Linked DNA regions of Desulfocurvus vexinensis DSM 17965. The protein of the gene in region 1 interacts with the protein of each later gene in a pairwise test. Links are inferred from orthologs where the notes say so. Each region holds a gene or a part of one and is shown in the gene's direction. Other genes may lie near its edges. The genes, in order: G495_RS0110465 and mrdA.

Region 1 (6,313 bases):
GGGTGGCGCTGTTTTCGCTCTACGCCGCCGGGCGCGATCCCGGGGCGCGCTGGCCCTTCGTGGCCCTGGCGGCGGCCCTGGCCGTGGGCACCTGGGGCAAGTACATGATGCTGGCCTTCGCCGTCACCGCCGTGCTCTACGGCGTGCTGCTGCGGCGCAGGATGCTCGACGGGCCCCTGTTCTGGCGGCGGCTGTGGCCCGCCCTGGCTGTGGGCGCCGCCCTGGGCCTGGGGCCCATCCTGCTGTGGAACCTGGGCAACGATTTCGCCGGGTTCAAGCATGTGGCCCACCTGGGCGGGCTGGCGGGCACCCGCGCCGAGGCCTTCATCCGCTTCGATCGCTTCGCGGAGTATTACGCCAGCCAGTTCGGCCTGCTCATGCCCTGGTGGTTCGTGATGACCCTGGTGGGCGCCTGGGGCGCGCTGCGCTCCCTGGGCGGGGGCCGGGGCCGGGCCGTGCGCGCCGTGTCGTCCCTGGACTACGCCCAGCGCGCGCTGCTGGTGGCGGGGTTCTGGCCGGTGTGGGGTTTCTTCGCCCTGTGGTGCTTCCATACCAAGGTCCACCCCAACTGGTCCGCCGTGAGCTACGCCTCGGGGTTCATCCTGGCCGCCGTGGTGTGGGAGCAGGCCGTGCTGGCCCGGGGCTGGCGGCACTGGAAGGTCTGGGCCTGGCCAGCTGTGGGCGCGGTCATTTTCGCCCTGTGGCTGGTCCACGATCTGGTGCCCATGCCCTACCGCATGGAGCTGACGAACCCCATCACGGGCCGGGTGGCGACCATCGAGAATCCGGCCCTGCACCTCAAGGGCTGGGACGATATGGGTCAGGAGGTGGACCGCCTGCGGCGCACGCGCTTCGCCGACCCCGGGCGGGTCTTCCTGTTCGGCAACCACTACGACGTGACCGCCGAGCTGGCCTGGGTCGTGCCCGGGCACCAGCGCGCCTACTGCGTCAACGTGGGCCGCAGGCTGAACCAGTACGACCTGTGGCCCGGGCCCGAGGGGAAGACCGGCTGGGACGCCATCTACGTGCGCCAGAAGTTCAAGGGCGGCGTGGAGGCGGGGGTCGAGGAACTTTTTGATAAAACGGAGCAGATCCACTATCAGTCGATGCACCGGGACCGCCCGGCGCGCCAGTTCACCATCACCCTGTGCTACGGGTTCAAGGGCCGCTGGCCCCGCCCGGCCTCCTCGGGGTATTGATGTGGCCGATCCGCACGTCTGCCAGCGCTGCGCCCTGCTGGGCCCGACCTGCTGCTGCCTGGAACCCGGCAGCGAGCAGGGCTGTTTTCCGCTCTCGGAAACCGAGCGCGACCGGATTCTCGAGGCCCTGCCCGGCGAGGCCGGGGCCTTCGCCCGCGAGGCCAACGGCCCGGCCTTTGTGGCGAACATGAAGGCCCTGTTCCCCGGCGAGGAAGAGCTGGTGGCCCGGCTGTTCCCCGAGCGCGGCTTCCACATGCGTCTGGCCGTGGACGGGCGCGGGCGCTGCCGCCTGCTGGGACCCCGGGGCTGTGTTTTGCCGCGCGAGGCCAGGCCGCACTATTGCCGCCTGTTCCCGCTGTGGCCGGTGGGCCGCTCCATCCAGGTCTTCGCCGCCGAGCGCTGCCTGGCCTGGCGCGAGGGGCGCGGCATGCGGCGCCTGCTGGTCCTGTTGGACACCACGGAAAAAAGCGTCAGAGAACTCCATGGCCGGTTGCGGCTGGCCTGGGGCCTGCCCCCCGAGCGGGGCCTGCCCGGGGCCCAGCCGCCGACCCAGGCCGGAGAAAAACAATGAAGAAGTTCGCGATCATTCTTGGCATTCTGCTGGGCGGCGCCGTCGTGCTGGCCGCAGCCCTGGCGGGCGGCCTGTACTACTGGGCCTCCCTGGACCTGCCCGACTTCAAGCGCATTACCGACTATAATCCGCCGCTGGTGACCACGGTCCACGCCCGCGACGGGCGCGTGCTGGGCTATTTCTACAAGGAAAAGCGTTTCCTGGTGCCGCTGGCCGAGCTGCCGCCGCACGTCTCGCGCGTGTTCCTGGCCGCCGAGGACAGCGCCTTCTTCGAGCACGAGGGCGTGGATATGACGGCCATCCTGCGCGCCCACATACGCAACCTCCAGGCTGGGCATGTGGTCCAGGGCGGCAGCACCATCACCCAGCAGGTCATCAAGTCCCTGCTGCTGACCCCCGAGCAGAGCTACAAGCGCAAGATCCGCGAGGCAATCCTGGCCTACCGCTTGGAACGCTACCTGACCAAGGACGAGATCCTGACCATCTACCTGAACCACATCTTCTTTGGCGCCCGAGCCTACGGCATCGAGGCCGCAGCCAGGACGTACTTCGGCGTCCACGCCAAGGACCTGACCCTGGCCCAGGCGGCCATGCTGGCGGGCCTGCCCAAGGCGCCCTCGCGGTTCAACCCCTTCCGCAACGACGAGCGCGCCCGCGAGCGCCAGGTCTGGATTCTGGGCCGGATGCGCGAGCTGGGCTGGGCCAGCGCCGAGGAATACGAGGCGGCCATGGCCGAGGAGCTGGTCTTCTCCAGCATGGCGGACCCGTCCTGGACCCTGGGCGCCTATTACCTGGAGGAGGTCCGCCGCAGCCTCATCGAGACCTACGGCGAGGACCAGGTCTACAACTCGGGCATGCACGTCTACACGGCGGTGGACCTGGACCACCAGCGCGCCGCCGAGATCGCCCTGCGCAAGGGCCTGCGCGATTCGGCCAAGCGCCGGGGCTGGACCGGACCCAACCAGAACCTGCCCGAGCGGGAGTGGGAGGAATTCCTGGTCCGCACGGCGCGCGACCCCGGGGCCCTGGCCGCCGGGGACTGGGTCGAGGCCCTGGTGGTGGCCGTCCAGCGCGAGTCGGCCACGGTGCGTTTCGGCGCCCTGCGGGGCAGCATCGGCGTGAAGGACATGGCCTGGGCCCGCACGCCCAACCCGGCCCGCTCCACCGAGGAGGTGCCCCCCGTGGCCGACTGCACCACGGTGCTGCGCCCGGGCGACGTGGTCTGGGCTTCGGTGAAGGCCGTGCCCGCCGCCGGGGAAGGGCAGGAGCAGGACGCCGCCGCGCCCTGGCCCCTGGCCCTGGAGCGCGAGCCCGACGTGCAGGGGGCCCTGGTGTCCCTGGAGCCGGAAAACGGCGAGGTCCGCGCCCTGGTGGGCGGCTATTCCTTCGAGGCCAGCCAGTTCAACCGTGCCACCCAGGCCCGGCGCCAGCCCGGCTCGGCCTTCAAGCCCATCGTCTATTCCGCGGCGCTGGACGGCGGCCTGACCCCGTCCTCGGTGCTGCTCGACGCGCCCATCGTCTACACCGACGCCGCCACCGACCGCGTCTGGAAGCCCGAGAACTTCGAGGGCGTGTTCTACGGGCCGACCCTGCTGCGCACGGCGCTGGTCAAATCGCGCAACCTGGTGACCATCCGCGTGGCCCAGCGCATCGGCATCCGCCGGATCATCGAGCGCGCCAAGGCCCTGGGCCTGGAGGCCGAATTCCCCGAAGACCTGTCGGTCAGCCTGGGCTCGGCCCCGGTGAGCCCGCTGAACCTCGCCCAGGCCTACACGGCGCTTGCGCGCGGCGGGTCGTGGATCGAGCCGCGCTTCATCCTGCGCGTGGAAAGCGCCTGGGGCGAGGAGCTGTTCAAGTCCGAGCCCCGGGTCCACGAGGCCATCTCGCCGCAGACGGCCTACATCATCACCGCGCTGATGAAGGAGGTTGTCAACGACGGCACGGGCTGGCGCGCGCGCCAGCTGGGCCGCCCCGTGGCCGGCAAGACCGGCACCTCCAACGACGAGCAGGACGCCTGGTTCGTGGGCTTCACCCCGGGCCTGCTGTCGGTGGTCTGGGTCGGCTTCGACCAGGTCGCGCCCATGGGCAAGTACGAAACGGGCGCCCGCGCGGCCTCGCCCATCTGGGTGGACTACCGCATGGCCGTGGAGGCGGGCTACCCCGAGCGCGACTTCCCCCTGCCCCAGGGGGTGGTCATGGCGCGCATCGACCCCGCCTCGGGCCTGCTGGCCGCGCCCTATGCCGAGAAGACCTTCTTCCTGCCCTTCAAGGACGGCACCCAGCCCACGGAAACCGCCCAGGGCGACGAGTCCGGCGGGTCCGGCCCGTCGGCCACCACCCGTGGCGAGGACCTGCTCAAGCAGTAGCCGCCGCCCCTTCCGCGCCAGCAAGGCGCCGTGCCCCCTGCGGGCACGGCGCCTTTTTGCATGCCCCGGCCCGGCCCGGGCCCCGCCCTGGCCCACTCCGGCCCGGGGCGCGCGGCCATGGATGCCCGGGCCTGCGGCCCGGCCCGGACGGGTGGGGCAGGGCGCTGCGGGTGCGCGCGGCGCGATGCGTTTCGGCCAGCAAAACCGGGGGGTGCGCGGCGCCTGGGCGGAAAGTTCCGGGCAGAGTGAAAAAAAACCTAAAGTTCCCCCTGGTAAAGGCCGATAAGGCTGGCAAGTGGGTAGGGGCAACAGGCCGCGCGGAGTGGGGACTTTGGCGCCGGCGCCCCTTGGCAAGGAAGCCCTCAACTTTTCAAGGAGGAAAGGTTATGTCACTGGTCATAAACAACAACCTGATGGCGAAGAACGCCGCCCGCAACCTGTCCATCGCCTTTGGCGACCTGGGCGTTTCGACCCGGCGCCTGTCCTCGGGCCTGCGCGTGGACACCGCCGCCGACGACGCCGCCGGGCTGGCCATCCGCGAGCTGATGCGCGCCGACATCGCGTCCCTGAACCAGGGCGTGCGCAACGCCAACGACGCCATCTCGCTGATCCAGACCGCCGACGGCGCCCTGGGCGTCATCGACGAAAAGCTGATCCGCATGAAGGAGCTGGCCGAGCAGGCGGCCACGGGCACCTACAACTCCGACCAGCGCCTGATCATCGAGTCCGAGTATCAGGCCATGGCCTCGGAGATCACCCGAATCGCCAACTCCACGGATTTCAACGGCATCTACCTGCTCAACGGCAACCTCTCCGGCGCCGAGTCAACCCACGACGGGTCCGCCCTGACATCCACCGGCCCGCTGAAGATCCACTTCGGCTCCGGCAACGACAGCGCCGAGGACTACTACTACGTGAGCATCAACAGCTCCACCGCCTCGGCCCTGGGCGTGGGCAACAACTCGGGCGCGGGCGCGGGCTACACCATCTCCACCCAGTCCGCCGCGCAGAACGCCCTGGACGCCCTGAACGACGCCATCATTTCCAAGGACAACATCCGCGCCGCCCTGGGCGCCACCCAGAACCGCCTGCAGAACACCATCTCCAACCTGCAGATCCAGGCCGAGAACCTGCAGGCCTCGGAGTCGCGGATTTCCGACGTGGACGTGGCCCTGGAAATGACCGAGTTCGTGCGCCAGCAGATCAAGTCCCAGGCCGCCGTGGCCATGCTGGCCCAGGCCAACAGCCTGCCGCGCCTGGCCATGTCGCTGCTGGGGGGGTAGCCGAGGCGCCCGGGGCCGGCTAGCGGCCCCGCTCCGGGCGCTGCATCCCGCGCCCGGCGTGTTCGTCCCCACGGCCCGCTCCGGGCCGACTCCGCACAGTGGAAGCGGGGCCTCGCGGCCCCGCTTTTCCTTTGCCCGCCCCGGGCCTTCCCAAGGGGCCGCCTTTGGGGCATGGTCCCGGCATGAAAACCAGCTATGCCCTTGTTCCGCCGTATGTCACCAAGGACGGCTCGGTGATCCGCGAGCTGATGCATCCCGCCGTGCACGGCAACGCCGCCCAGAGCCTGGCCGAGGCCACGGTGGAGCCCGCCAGCGCCACGGCCCTGCACCGCCATCCCGCGACCGAGGAGCTCTACCACGTGCTCGAGGGCACGGGGGCCATGACTCTGGGCGGCGAGACGTTCGCCGTGGGTCCCGGCGACACGGTGTGCATCCCGCCGGGCACGGCCCACCGCATCGCCAACACGGGCCCCGGGCCGCTGCGCGTGCTGTGCTGCTGCGTCCCGGCCTACGCCCACGACGACACCGAGCTGTTGCCGGGCTGAGGCCCGGGTGCCGCGCGGGGCAACGCACACGGCCCCGGCCCCGGAATACCCGGGGCCGGGGCCGCTGTCGTGGTCGCGCCCCGGCCCTGCGGGTGCGGTGCGCGGCTTGCGCTAGAGCAGCTTGAGGTCCCAGTTGAAGGTCGAGGCGCGCGTGGCCTTGGGCACCTCGCGCGGGATGGACTCGAACAGGTGCGCGAACATCACGTAGCCCGCGCTGGCCAGTTCGCCTTCCTTGGCGCGCAGGTCGATGCCCCAGTTGGGGTAGATCCAGTTGTTGGGGCCGTAGCGCCGGGTCCAGCAGATTTCGCCCTTGGGGCTTTTCAGCGGTTTTTCCGGCTTCACGGCGTCC
Region 2 (6,206 bases), on another replicon or contig:
CTCCGAGGAGGTGCGCAAGGCCATTTCCGAGCAGGTGGACGCCATCGTCCAGGCCTGCCGCATCGCCCTGGAGCAGACCCCGCCCGAGCTGGCCGCCGACATCGTGGACCGCGGCATCGTGCTCACCGGCGGCGGCGCCCTGCTCAAGGGGCTGGACCAGCTGCTGCGCGAGGAAACCGGCCTGCCGATCACCGTCGTTGACGACCCCCTGTCCACGGTGGTCCTGGGGTCCGGCAAGGCCCTGGACAACCTGGATGTGCTCAAGGAGGTCACGATAGACTAGGATGCGCTCCAAGAAGGGCGTCGTCGCCATCCTCCTCCTCGCGCTGTTCCTCTATCTCAGCCTGTATGCGTGGAACGCCCGCACCGGCGTTCTGGACGACGTGGCCAGCCGTTCGGGCCTGGAATTCGTCGGGCTTGTCATCAAGCCGGGCCAGTGGGTGGCGGACCAGACCCAGGCGTTGTGGAAACGCTACCTCTACCTGCTGGACCTGCGCCAGGAGAACGACGCCCTGCGCACGCGCCTGGACAGCATGACCCTGGAGCTGGCCCAGGTCCACGAGCAGGCCGCCGAAGTCCACAGGCTGCGGCGGCTTTTGTCGTTCGCGCCCCCCGAGGAATGGGACGGGATCGGGGCGCGGGTCATGGCCCACCGCATGGGCCCCAACGCCGTGCTCGAAAGCATCATCATCGACAAGGGCACCCTGGGCGGCATCGACGTGAACACGCCCGTGGCCACGCCCGACGGGCTAGTCGGGCGCGTGCTGCGCGCCGGGCTCAGCGTCTCCACGGTGCTGCTCATCACCGACCACAACAGCAAGGTGCCCGTGCTGGGGCGCACCAACCGCACCGCGGGCATCCTCACCGGCCAGGGCCCGGGCAGACCCCTGGAGGTCCGCTACGTGCCGCTCAACGCCACCCTGGAGGTCGGCGAGATCCTCATCACCTCCGGCCTGGCGCAGATCCACCCCAAAGGCCTGCCTGCGGCCCGGGTGGTAGCCGTGGAGCGGTCGGACATCTCGCTCTTTCTCACCGTACTCGCCGAGCCGCTGGTGGATCTGCGCGACCTGGAGGAGGTGCTGCTGCTGCTGCCCGAGGCCCAGCCGGAGCAGCCCGGCGCGCAGCCCGCCCCGGCGGAGCAGCCGGCTCCGGCGCCTCTGCCCGCCCCGACGCCCCCCCCCGCCGCCGGGGCGCAGTAGGGGGCGGCCATGCACGTCTTCCTGTGGTGGCTGGCCTACACGGTGGCCGCAGTCTGGATCCAGCGGGCCCTGCCCGGGCTGGACGCCTTCGGCCCGGCGGTGGTGGTGCTGCTCCAGGAGCGCAGGCTGCGCCAGCTCACCTGGCTGCTGCCGTGCTGGATCCTGCTCCAGGAGGGCATGGGCAGCGCGAGCTTCGGCAATATGATCCTGTGGTATGCGGGGCTGGTGGTCTTCTTCGTCCTCGGGCGCTGGCTGTTCGAGTCGCGCAACGTGCTTTTCGTGTTCTTCATCGGCGTGTTCATGGGCGGCTGGCACTTCGCGCTGCAAAGCGGCATGGGCGTGCTCCAGGGCCTGGCCCTGGACCAGCAGACCCTGGCCTGGGACAGCGTGCAGCAGGCCGTGGCCTTCCCTGTGGGCTGGGCCGTCCTGTACACCTTCTACGTGCGGCAGGTGCGCAGTGTCGTCGCAGTTTGAGCCCGAGGGCCAGGCCCCCCCGGCCACGGGCCTGCTCCTGCTCCAGGTGTGCATCTGGGGGCTGTTCTGCGTCTTCGCCCTGCGCTTTTGGTACCTGCAGGTCTACAAGGGCGAGCACTTCGCGGCCAAGGCCCGCGACAACCAGCTGCGCCAGGAGGCCAGCTTCGCCCCGCGCGGCCTGGTACGCGACAGAACCGGCGAGCTGGTGGCCGTGAACGAGCCCGCCTACGCCCTGGGCCTGGTGCGCGAGGACGTGCGTGACCTGGACGCCACCCTGGCCAAGATCGCCGAGTGGACCGGCACCCCCCAGGCGGAACTGCGCGAGCGCTTCGAGAAGGGCCGCCGCCGCGTCAAGCCCTTCGAGCACCTGATCCTGGTGCCCGACCTGTCCTTCGACCTCCTGGCCCACATCGAGGCCAACACCCTGTTCTGGCCGGGCCTGGAGATCGTGGTCCGCCCCAAGCGGCGCTACCCGCAGGACGAGCTGCTCTCCCACGTGCTGGGCTACGTGGCCGAAGCCAACGAGGAGGAGCTGGAAAAGGACTCCGGGCTGGCCCTGGGCGACAACGTGGGCAAGGGCGGGCTGGAGCTGGTGCTGGAAGGCCGCCTGCGCGGGGCCAAGGGCCTGACCCAGGTCGAGGTGGACGCCACCGGGCGCAGGCTGAACCAGATGGTCCTGCGCGAACCCGGCGCGGGCGAGGACATCAGCTTGTCCATCGACCTGGGCCTGCAGCGCCGCTGCACCGAGCAGATGGGCGGCCACTCCGGGGCCGTGGTGGTCATGGACCCCGACACCGGACGCATCCTGGCCTTCGTCAGCATGCCCTCCTTCGACGCCAACCTGTTCGTGGCCGGGCTGTCCACCGAGCAGTGGGTGGCGCTGCGCGACCACCCTCGCCACCCCCTGCAGAACCGCGTCATCCAGAGCATGTTCCCGCCGGGTTCGGTGTTCAAGCTGGTGGTCGGCGCCGCAGGCCTGGAGGCGGGCATCAACCCCCGCGAGACCGTCTATTGCAGCGGCCAGGTGCAGTTGGGCAAGCGCGTGTTCCGCTGCTGGAAGAAGCACGGCCACGGCGCGGTGAACTACCAGCAGGCCCAGGTCCAGTCCTGCGACGTGTATTTCTACAGCATGGGCGAGCGCCTGCGGGTGGACAAGATGGCGCCCTTCGCCATGGCCTGCGGCTTCGGCCAGCGCACGGGCATCGAGCTGCCCCACGAGAAAGGCGGGCTGGTGCCCACGCCGGACTGGAAGCGGCGGCGCTTCGGCGAGCCCTGGGTGGGCGGCGACAACCTCAACATGTCCATCGGCCAGGGCTTCAACCTGGTGACTCCGCTCCAGGTGGCGCGCTTCGTGTCCGCGCTGGTCAACGGCGGCACACTGTACAAGCCCCTGCTGCTGGCCGACCAGGCCCCCGAGGCCCAGAGCCGCCTGCCCATGAGCGAAGGCACGCGCAAGCTCATCGTGGACGCCATGGTCGAGACCGTGAAATCGGGCACGGCCCGGCGCCTGCAGCGGCGCGACGCCGTCATGGGCGGCAAGACCGGCACGGCCCAGGTGGTCAAGCTCAAGCTCAAGGAAGGCGATGTGCGCGAAACCACCGAGGAGATGGCCTACGAGGAGCGCGACCACGCCTGGCTGGCCTCCTTCGGCGAGAAGGACGGCCAGCGCTATGTGGCGGTATGCATGGTCGAGCACGGCGGGCACGGCGGGTCCGTGGCCGGGCCCATGCTGGCCTCGGTGTACGACTACCTCTTCGGGGAGGCCACGCGGTGAGCCCCATCGACCGGCGCATGCTCTACCACATCAACTGGCCGCTTCTGGGGCTGGCGGCGCTGCTGTTCGCCGTGGGCGTGGTCAACCTCTACTCGGCCAGCGGATTTCGCGTCGAAACCGGGCAGACCATGAGCAGCTTCTACCAGAAGCAGCTCATCTGGGGGGCCATGGGTCTGGTGGGCATGGTGGCCTTCCTGTTCCTGGACTACCGGCACCTGAAGACCCTGGCCTGGCCGCTGTTCGTGCTGGCCGTGCTGCTGCTGCTCTGCGTGCCGCTGTTCGGCAAGACCATCTACGGCGCCAAGCGCTGGCTGGACCTGGGGTTCTTCAACCTCCAGCCCAGCGAGATCGCCAAGATCAGCATCCTGCTCATCGGGGCCAAGCTGCTCGCGCGCGGGTCGCGGCCCATGGGCTGGGGCGAGCTGATCCTGGTGCTGCTGGTGGGCCTTGTGCCCGCCGGGCTGATCATCATCCAGCCCGACCTGGGGTCAGGCCTGTCGGTGCTGCTGCTGCTTGGCGGCATGATCCTCTACCGCGGGCTGCGCAAGGGCGTGCTGCGGGTGCTGCTGGTGGTCGGGCCGCTGCTGCTGCCCCTGTCGTGGTTCTTCCTGCACGACTACCAGAAACGGCGCATCATGACCTTCCTGGACCCCTCCACCGACCCCCTGGGCTCGGGCTACCATATCAACCAGTCGCAGATCGCCATCGGCTCGGGCCAGATCTGGGGCAAGGGCTACCTGGCGGGCACCCAGAGCCAGCTGCGCTTTCTGCCCGAGAAGCACACCGACTTCGCCATCGCCGTGTTCGGCGAGGAGTGGGGATTCATCGGCGCCATAATTTTACTTTCACTTTTCAGCATGTTTCTGTATCAAATCTTCGTCACGGCCAGCGTGGCCAAGGACCGTTTCGGCAGCTACCTCGCCGCCGGAGTGTTTTTTTATTTCTTCTGGCAGATTCTCATCAACATGGGCATGGTCCTCGGGCTGATGCCCGTGGTCGGCATCCCGCTGCCGTTCATCAGCTACGGCGGCAGCGCTATGGTCGTGAACCTGTGCCTCATCGGCGTGGTCATCAACGTGTCCATGCGCCGCTTCGTGTTCAAGCGGTCGTAGGGGCCCGCCGCGGCCAGCCACAGGACAGCAGCGCGCCGGTCCGGCGGGCCCGCCCCCCGGCGCGAAAGGAGCAACTCATGGGACGCGACGAGATCAACGCCTTCCTGGGCACCGGCACGACCTACCAGGGTCGGCTCGACTTCCAGGGCTCGGTGCGCATCGACGGCACCTTCAAGGGCGAGGTGGCCTCCCAGGGCACCCTGGTCATCGGCAAGGACGCCAACGTGGAAGGGACGGTCAACGTCGGCCAGCTGATCATCAGCGGCAGGCTCCAGGGCGAGATCAACGCCAAGGACAAGATCATCCTGCACAAGACCGCCAACGTCGTGGGCAGCCTGAGCTCCCCGGTGCTGGTCATCGAGGAGGGCGCCGTGCTGGAGGGCCAGATCACCATGGGCGGCAAGGGCATCAAGAAGGGCGCCGCCCCCGCGCCGGGCAGCGCCGCGGCGCCGGGCCAGGGAGATAGTGCCACAAGTAACAAGCCCGAGCCTCCGGCGCAGAAAACCGGCCTTTTCCGCTAGTTTTTTCGTTCTTTTCCGGGCTGTTGGCAGCCCGCTCCACCCGCCCCCGCCAGGGGAAAAAAACTTTGACAGGGGGGTGGAAATCAGCTAAAGCCCGTTTGACTTTGCTCAATAATTCACAACCTCCGCGAGGGCGAGCATGATTGATCTTGACTACACCTTTTTCGTGCAGTTCGTGAACTTCATCATCACGCTCATTGTGCTGAACTACCTGCTGGTCGCCCCCATCCGCGAGATCATCAGGCAGCGCAAGGGCGTGATGGGCGGTCTGCTCAGCGACACCGAGAAGTTCGTCGCCGACGCCGAAACGAAGCTCGCCAACTACCGCAAGTCCCTGGACGAGGCCCGCATGGCCGGTGCCGACAAGCGCTCCTCCCTCAAGGCCCAGGGGGCCGAGAAGGAGAAGGAGATCCTGTCCGCCGCCGGCCAGGAGGCCGCCGAGACCCTCAAGGCCGAGCGCGCGGCCGTGGCGTCCGAGATGCAGGCCGCCAAGTCCGGCCTGGCGGGCCGCATCGGCACCCTCGCGGACAAGGTCATCGCGAAGGTACTCGGGTAGAACGTCGCAAGGCGGGGCCGGCTTCCTGGCTCCGCTCCGCTTTTTCTGGTCACCATCTGGTTGGATAAGGAGGGTTTCGCGTTGACAGTCCTGAAACGTCTCTTCCCCGCAGCGCTTCTGGTGCTGGCCATGGCTTCGGTCGCCTGCGCGGCCGAAGGCGCGGCCCACGAGAGCGCCTTCACGACCATCATGCGCGTCGTGAACTTCATCATCTTCGTCGGCATCATCTACAAGTTTGCCGGCAAGAAGATTGCCGAGGCTTTCGGCGGCCGGCGCAAGCAGATCGAGACCCAGCTCTCCGATCTGGAGGCCCGCAAGAAGGACGCCGAAAAGAAGCTGGCCGACGTCGAGCGCAGCATCGCGGGCATCAACGCCGAGCGCGAGAAGATCCTCGCCGACTGCGTTGCCCAGGGCGAGGCCCTCAAGGCCAGCATCATCGAAGGCGCCAACAAGGCCGCCGAGCGCATCAAGGAGCAGGCCCGCCTGACGGCTGCCAACGAGCGCAAGGCCGCCATGAAGACCGTGCGCGCCGAGATCGCCGACATGGTGGCCGAGGCCGCGAAGCAGGCC

The links.
Region 2: the proteins of G495_RS0110465 (region 1) and mrdA interact in binary tests that used the Escherichia coli proteins (3 or more experiments, as listed by UniProt). The link is inferred for Desulfocurvus vexinensis DSM 17965 from one-to-one orthologs.

What each region holds. Positions count from the first base shown.
Region 1 is NZ_JAEX01000014.1:20,806-27,118, reverse strand. What follows is about bases 1,367-4,451. They hold G495_RS0110465 (penicillin-binding protein 1A), read left to right. Parts: upstream 1,367-1,766; coding sequence 1,767-4,136; downstream 4,137-4,451. Other genes in these bases: G495_RS0110470 (YkgJ family cysteine cluster protein), read left to right, coding at 1,367-1,770. Also shown: G495_RS0110475 (ArnT family glycosyltransferase), read left to right, coding at 1-1,199; more of G495_RS0110470, read left to right, coding at 1,201-1,366; G495_RS0110460 (flagellin N-terminal helical domain-containing protein), read left to right, coding at 4,523-5,419; G495_RS0110455 (cupin domain-containing protein), read left to right, coding at 5,602-5,964; G495_RS0110450 (peptidase U32 family protein), read right to left, coding at 6,076-6,313. UniProt on the Escherichia coli protein: Cell wall formation. Synthesis of cross-linked peptidoglycan from the lipid intermediates.
Region 2 is NZ_JAEX01000012.1:70,528-76,733, reverse strand. Bases 1,074-4,051 are described here. They hold mrdA (penicillin-binding protein 2), read left to right. Parts: upstream 1,074-1,656; coding sequence 1,657-3,447; downstream 3,448-4,051. Other genes in these bases: rodA (rod shape-determining protein RodA), read left to right, coding at 3,444-4,051; G495_RS21725 (hypothetical protein), read left to right, coding at 1,209-1,673; mreC (rod shape-determining protein MreC), read left to right, coding at 1,074-1,199. Outside these bases: G495_RS0109840 (rod shape-determining protein), read left to right, coding at 1-283; more of mreC, read left to right, coding at 285-1,073; more of rodA, read left to right, coding at 4,052-4,559; G495_RS18555 (bactofilin family protein), read left to right, coding at 4,637-5,080; G495_RS0109810 (F0F1 ATP synthase subunit B), read left to right, coding at 5,220-5,636; G495_RS0109805 (F0F1 ATP synthase subunit B), read left to right, coding at 5,766-6,206. UniProt on the Escherichia coli protein: Catalyzes cross-linking of the peptidoglycan cell wall. Responsible for the determination of the rod shape of the cell. Is probably required for lateral peptidoglycan synthesis and maintenance of the correct diameter during lateral and centripetal growth.